3 regions of the Cytobacillus sp. FSL R7-0680 genome follow, and region 2 is predicted to be linked to each of the others. Evidence: a T-box and tRNA genes for the amino acid it is inferred to sense, from the RefSeq annotation. Region 2 holds a T-box; the other regions hold tRNA genes.
What was found. The T-box of region 2 lies ahead of ileS (isoleucine--tRNA ligase). A T-box ahead of a tRNA ligase gene usually reads a tRNA of that ligase, here a tRNA-Ile.

Region 1 (2,264 bases), 2.8 Mb from region 2:
ACGGGATTTCTCGTGTCCCGCCGTACTCAGGATCCACTCTGGAGGGAACGAAGTTTCAACTACAGGGCTTTTACCTCCTATGGCGGGCCTTTCCAGACCTCTTCGTCTATCTCGTTCCTTTGTAACTCCGTATAGAATGTCCTACAACCCCAAGAGGCAAGCCTCTTGGTTTGGGCTAATCCCGTTTCGCTCGCCGCTACTCAGGGAATCGCGTTTGCTTTCTCTTCCTCCGGGTACTTAGATGTTTCAGTTCCCCGGGTCTGCCTTCCATACCCTATGTATTCAGGTATGGATCCTATCCCATAACGGATAGGGGGTTTCCCCATTCGGAAATCTCCGGATCAAAGCTTACTTACAGCTCCCCGAAGCATATCGGTGTTAGTCCCGTCCTTCATCGGCTCCTAGTGCCAAGGCATTCACCGTGCGCCCTTATTAACTTAACCATTGTTCGGCTTGCGATAAGCTACGCATTTCGGCGTCAGCTCACTCGTCAACATCCTCATGTGCACAAGACGCACACTCCGGTGTTTCCTCGCTCGCTTCCTTGAACTGCTGGCTTCTCACAACCCTCACGGTTGTATGTTTTTAAAAAAAGTTTAGTATCTCTACTCTATTATATAGAGAGAAAATAACTAAGGTGGCGATTACTCGGTAATCTTCTTCATTACATTATCTAGTTTTCAAAGAACAATTTGTTGGTGGAGCCTAGCGGGATCGAACCGCTGACCTCCTGCGTGCAAAGCAGGCGCTCTCCCAGCTGAGCTAAGGCCCCGTATTAAAGTTAAAATGGTGGGCCTAAATGGACTCGAACCATCGACCTCACGCTTATCAGGCGTGCGCTCTAACCAGCTGAGCTATAGGCCCACATAACTTCACGGTAAAGTATTTAATCATATCAAAGAGATTGCACTCTCAAAACTGAACGAACAGTCTAACATCAAGTCAATTCCGTATATTCCTTAGAAAGGAGGTGATCCAGCCGCACCTTCCGATACGGCTACCTTGTTACGACTTCACCCCAATCATCTGTCCCACCTTAGGCGGCTGGCTCCAAAAGGTTACCCCACCGACTTCGGGTGTTACAAACTCTCGTGGTGTGACGGGCGGTGTGTACAAGGCCCGGGAACGTATTCACCGCGGCATGCTGATCCGCGATTACTAGCGATTCCGGCTTCATGTAGGCGAGTTGCAGCCTACAATCCGAACTGAGAATGGTTTTATGGGATTGGCTAAACCTCGCGGTCTTGCAGCCCTTTGTACCATCCATTGTAGCACGTGTGTAGCCCAGGTCATAAGGGGCATGATGATTTGACGTCATCCCCACCTTCCTCCGGTTTGTCACCGGCAGTCACCTTAGAGTGCCCAACTAAATGCTGGCAACTAAGATCAAGGGTTGCGCTCGTTGCGGGACTTAACCCAACATCTCACGACACGAGCTGACGACAACCATGCACCACCTGTCACTCTGTCCCCCGAAGGGGAAAGTCCTATCTCTAGGATTGTCAGAGGATGTCAAGACCTGGTAAGGTTCTTCGCGTTGCTTCGAATTAAACCACATGCTCCACCGCTTGTGCGGGCCCCCGTCAATTCCTTTGAGTTTCAACCTTGCGGTCGTACTCCCCAGGCGGAGTGCTTAATGCGTTTGCTGCAGCACTAAAGGGCGGAAACCCTCTAACACTTAGCACTCATCGTTTACGGCGTGGACTACCAGGGTATCTAATCCTGTTTGCTCCCCACGCTTTCGCGCCTCAGCGTCAGTTACAGACCAGAAAGTCGCCTTCGCCACTGGTGTTCCTCCAAATCTCTACGCATTTCACCGCTACACTTGGAATTCCACTTTCCTCTTCTGCACTCAAGTTCCCCAGTTTCCAATGACCCTCCACGGTTGAGCCGTGGGCTTTCACATCAGACTTAAGGAACCGCCTGCGCGCGCTTTACGCCCAATAATTCCGGACAACGCTTGCCACCTACGTATTACCGCGGCTGCTGGCACGTAGTTAGCCGTGGCTTTCTGGTTAGGTACCGTCAAGGTACCGGCAGTTACTCCGATACTTGTTCTTCCCTAACAACAGAGTTTTACGATCCGAAAACCTTCATCACTCACGCGGCGTTGCTCCGTCAGACTTTCGTCCATTGCGGAAGATTCCCTACTGCTGCCTCCCGTAGGAGTCTGGGCCGTGTCTCAGTCCCAGTGTGGCCGATCACCCTCTCAGGTCGGCTACGCATCGTCGCCTTGGTGAGCCGTTACCTCACCAACTAGCTAA
Region 2 (2,264 bases):
ATGGTCACCTAGCATAACAAGTGAATCACGGCCATATAATGGATGTTCAGCAGTCACATATTCTAAGTCACTACCTTGAATGGTTTGAACGACCTTAGGATTTTCCCAGCCAATCTCTTCTGATACAGCCGCTAGCAGGTCTTCAGCTACTAAATATTTTTCGTTATCCACTTCAACGACAACATATTTTAGTTTCGGGTGGACAGAAATACCTAAGTTAGCTGGCATTGTCCAAGGAGTAGTTGTCCAAATAACAATACGTACGTCATCAGTTAAAACATCTTTGCCATCTTTCACTTTAAATCCTACATAAATGGAAGCGGATTGCTTATCTTTATATTCAATCTCAGCTTCAGCTAATGCAGACTCAGATGATGGTGACCAGTATACAGGTTTCTTCCCTTTATAGATATAACCTTTCTTCGCCATCTCACCAAAAACTTTGATTTGTTGGGCCTCATAGGCAGGTTTTAATGTAATATAGGGATTTTCCCAATCTCCCCGAACACCTAATCGCATGAATTGTTCACGTTGATTTTCGATTTGACCGTACGCATATTCTTCACAAAGCTTACGGAATTCTGCTACCGTCATTTCTTTACGTTTTACACCTTTATTCGTTAACGCTTGTTCAATGGGTAATCCATGCGTATCCCAACCAGGTACATATGGTGCATGGTAACCACTCATTGACTTATAGCGGTTAATGAAGTCTTTTAAAATTTTATTTAACGCATGTCCGATATGAAGATCGCCATTCGCATAAGGAGGACCGTCATGCAGGACAAACAACGGTTGATTTTTCGTGCGCTCAAGCACTTTTGCATAAATATCTTGTTCATTCCATTCTGTTTGCATTTCAGGTTCTCTTTTTGGCAGATTTCCTCTCATTGGGAAATCTGTTTTAGGCATTAATAAAGTATCTTTGTAATCCATAGCTCATTTCCTCCTCAACATACTACATAACATTATGACCAAAGTAGCGTTCATACATAAGGTACTCGGAAAAAACACAAAAAACCCCTCATCCCAAAAAAGGGACGAGAGGTTATATATTCCCGCGGTACCACCCTTGTAGATAGAGAAATTTCCTATCCGCTCAAAAATCAATTCGTAACGTGAACGTCTACGCCTTACTCTAACTTTTTAGCTCAAGTAAGGAACTCAAGGGTGATGTTCAAATTCTTCTCCTTAATATCAGGCTTTCACCTTCCCTGAATCGCTGAAGTGGAAATCCACTCTTTTAAGTAAGATAGAATGCTACTATCCCTGTCATCGTTTTATCATGTTTTTTCTAGATTATATGCGATAGGATACAACTTCGTCAAGTCGTCGTACATCTTATAAGATAAAAGTATCTTATACTCTAGACTCTTCTTCTTTTGTAGACTTTAATTCTGTTGTATCTAGCTCATATTCCATTAAGTGGTCCCAGTCATCATTCTGAAGCATATCTAATTGGGCTTCAATTAACATTTTAAAACGATTTCTAAATACTTTCGATTGCTTTTTCAAATCTTCTATATCTAGCGCAATCTTCCTTGCTTTAGATAATGATTCATTCACAATCCTATCGGCGTTTTTCTCCGCTTCCCGAATAATTAACTTTGCCTCTTTCTGTGCGTTTCGCTTCACTTCTTCGCCAGCTTCTTGTGCAACAACAATCGACTTATTTAACGTCTCTTCAATCGTATTAAAATGTCCGACTCTTTCATTTAAGTCGTTTAAACGCTCTTCTAATTCCTTCTTCTCACGAATAATGATTTCATAGTCTTTAATCACTTGATCTAAAAACTCATTTACTTCATCTTCATCATATCCACGAAAACCTTTGCTGAACTCTTTGTTATGAATATCTAATGGTGTTAATGGCATAAGGCCACCTCCTAGATCAGTTGGTCAAATTATGTACATTTGTTAACATGTAATTCGACAGTTTCTTGCAGATTCCTGCATAAAATTCGATACACTTTCAATTTTATATCGGTAAAACACTATAATCATTATAGCTAAAAAAGATTATTTTTGTATACCGACAACTACTTTCCATTTTTCTTTCTTCGTTTTTCCCTCTATCGCAATAACCATACAGCGCCCATAGCCTCTTACTGAAATTGTATCACTCTCACGGCAATCGAATGCTACATTTTCTTTCATTGCCCAATTTACTTTTACTTTTTTTGCAGAAATGAGTTGTTGCGCCTTTTGTCTAGAAAAATTATAAATCGATGCAATAAGCGTATCAAGTCTTAAGGATGACATTG
Region 3 (2,264 bases), 2.8 Mb from region 2:
GGAGGCAGCAGTAGGGAATCTTCCGCAATGGACGAAAGTCTGACGGAGCAACGCCGCGTGAGTGATGAAGGTTTTCGGATCGTAAAACTCTGTTGTTAGGGAAGAACAAGTATCGGAGTAACTGCCGGTACCTTGACGGTACCTAACCAGAAAGCCACGGCTAACTACGTGCCAGCAGCCGCGGTAATACGTAGGTGGCAAGCGTTGTCCGGAATTATTGGGCGTAAAGCGCGCGCAGGCGGTTCCTTAAGTCTGATGTGAAAGCCCACGGCTCAACCGTGGAGGGTCATTGGAAACTGGGGAACTTGAGTGCAGAAGAGGAAAGTGGAATTCCAAGTGTAGCGGTGAAATGCGTAGAGATTTGGAGGAACACCAGTGGCGAAGGCGACTTTCTGGTCTGTAACTGACGCTGAGGCGCGAAAGCGTGGGGAGCAAACAGGATTAGATACCCTGGTAGTCCACGCCGTAAACGATGAGTGCTAAGTGTTAGAGGGTTTCCGCCCTTTAGTGCTGCAGCAAACGCATTAAGCACTCCGCCTGGGGAGTACGACCGCAAGGTTGAAACTCAAAGGAATTGACGGGGGCCCGCACAAGCGGTGGAGCATGTGGTTTAATTCGAAGCAACGCGAAGAACCTTACCAGGTCTTGACATCCTCTGACAATCCTAGAGATAGGACTTTCCCCTTCGGGGGACAGAGTGACAGGTGGTGCATGGTTGTCGTCAGCTCGTGTCGTGAGATGTTGGGTTAAGTCCCGCAACGAGCGCAACCCTTGATCTTAGTTGCCAGCATTTAGTTGGGCACTCTAAGGTGACTGCCGGTGACAAACCGGAGGAAGGTGGGGATGACGTCAAATCATCATGCCCCTTATGACCTGGGCTACACACGTGCTACAATGGATGGTACAAAGGGCTGCAAGACCGCGAGGTTTAGCCAATCCCATAAAACCATTCTCAGTTCGGATTGTAGGCTGCAACTCGCCTACATGAAGCCGGAATCGCTAGTAATCGCGGATCAGCATGCCGCGGTGAATACGTTCCCGGGCCTTGTACACACCGCCCGTCACACCACGAGAGTTTGTAACACCCGAAGTCGGTGGGGTAACCTTTTGGAGCCAGCCGCCTAAGGTGGGACAGATGATTGGGGTGAAGTCGTAACAAGGTAGCCGTATCGGAAGGTGCGGCTGGATCACCTCCTTTCTAAGGAATATACGGAATTAACTTGATGTTAGACTGTTCGTTCAGTTTTGAGAGTGCAATCTCTTTGATATGATTAAATACTTTACCGTGAAGTTATGTGGGCCTATAGCTCAGCTGGTTAGAGCGCACGCCTGATAAGCGTGAGGTCGATGGTTCGAGTCCATTTAGGCCCACCATTTTAACTTTAATACGGGGCCTTAGCTCAGCTGGGAGAGCGCCTGCTTTGCACGCAGGAGGTCAGCGGTTCGATCCCGCTAGGCTCCACCAACAAATTGTTCTTTGAAAACTAGATAATGTAATGAAGAAGATTACCGAGTAATCGCCACCTTAGTTATTTTCTCTCTATATAATAGAGTAGAGATACTAAACTTTTTTAAAACACACAACCGTGTGGGAAGCGAAAGCAACCCAAACATATGGTTAAGTTAATAAGGGCGCACGGTGAATGCCTTGGCACTAGGAGCCGATGAAGGACGGGACTAACACCGATATGCTTCGGGGAGCTGTAAGTAAGCTTTGATCCGGAGATTTCCGAATGGGGAAACCCCCTATCCGTTATGGGATAGGATCCATACCTGAATACATAGGGTATGGAAGGCAGACCCGGGGAACTGAAACATCTAAGTACCCGGAGGAAGAGAAAGCAAACGCGATTCCCTGAGTAGCGGCGAGCGAAACGGGATTAGCCCAAACCAAGAGGCTTGCCTCTTGGGGTTGTAGGACATTCTATACGGAGTTACAAAGGAACGAGATAGACGAAGAGGTCTGGAAAGGCCCGCCATAGGAGGTAAAAGCCCTGTAGTTGAAACTTCGTTCCCTCCAGAGTGGATCCTGAGTACGGCGGGACACGAGAAATCCCGTCGGAAGCAGGGAGGACCATCTCCCAAGGCTAAATACTCCCTAGTGACCGATAGTGAACCAGTACCGTGAGGGAAAGGTGAAAAGCACCCCGGAAGGGGAGTGAAAGAGATCCTGAAACCGTGTGCCTACAAGTAGTTAGAGCCCGTTAATGGGTGATAGCGTGCCTTTTGTAGAATGAACCGGCGAGTTACGATTACATGCGAGG

Region 1: it encodes a tRNA-Ile, which carries the amino acid that the T-box ahead of ileS (isoleucine--tRNA ligase) is inferred to sense. The anticodon was not compared.
Region 3: it encodes a tRNA-Ile, which carries the amino acid that the T-box ahead of ileS (isoleucine--tRNA ligase) is inferred to sense. The anticodon was not compared.

The regions. Positions count from the first base shown of each region.
Region 1 is NZ_JBBPAO010000001.1:3,587,163-3,589,426, reverse strand. Features, by position in the region: rRNA gene MKY26_RS17880 (23S ribosomal RNA) at 1-443, opposite strand, end outside; tRNA gene MKY26_RS17875 (tRNA-Ala) at 697-772, opposite strand; tRNA gene MKY26_RS17870 (tRNA-Ile) at 788-864, opposite strand; rRNA gene MKY26_RS17865 (16S ribosomal RNA) at 964-2,264, opposite strand, start outside.
Region 2 is NZ_JBBPAO010000001.1:746,907-749,170, reverse strand. Features, by position in the region: gene ileS (isoleucine--tRNA ligase) at 1-936, opposite strand, end outside; T-box leader at 1,034-1,285, opposite strand; gene MKY26_RS03905 (DivIVA domain-containing protein) at 1,360-1,875, opposite strand; gene MKY26_RS03900 (YlmH family RNA-binding protein) at 2,020-2,264, opposite strand, start outside.
Region 3 is NZ_JBBPAO010000001.1:3,498,422-3,500,685, forward strand. Features, by position in the region: rRNA gene MKY26_RS17385 (16S ribosomal RNA) at 1-1,198, shown strand, start outside; tRNA gene MKY26_RS17390 (tRNA-Ile) at 1,298-1,374, shown strand; tRNA gene MKY26_RS17395 (tRNA-Ala) at 1,390-1,465, shown strand; rRNA gene MKY26_RS17400 (23S ribosomal RNA) at 1,617-2,264, shown strand, end outside.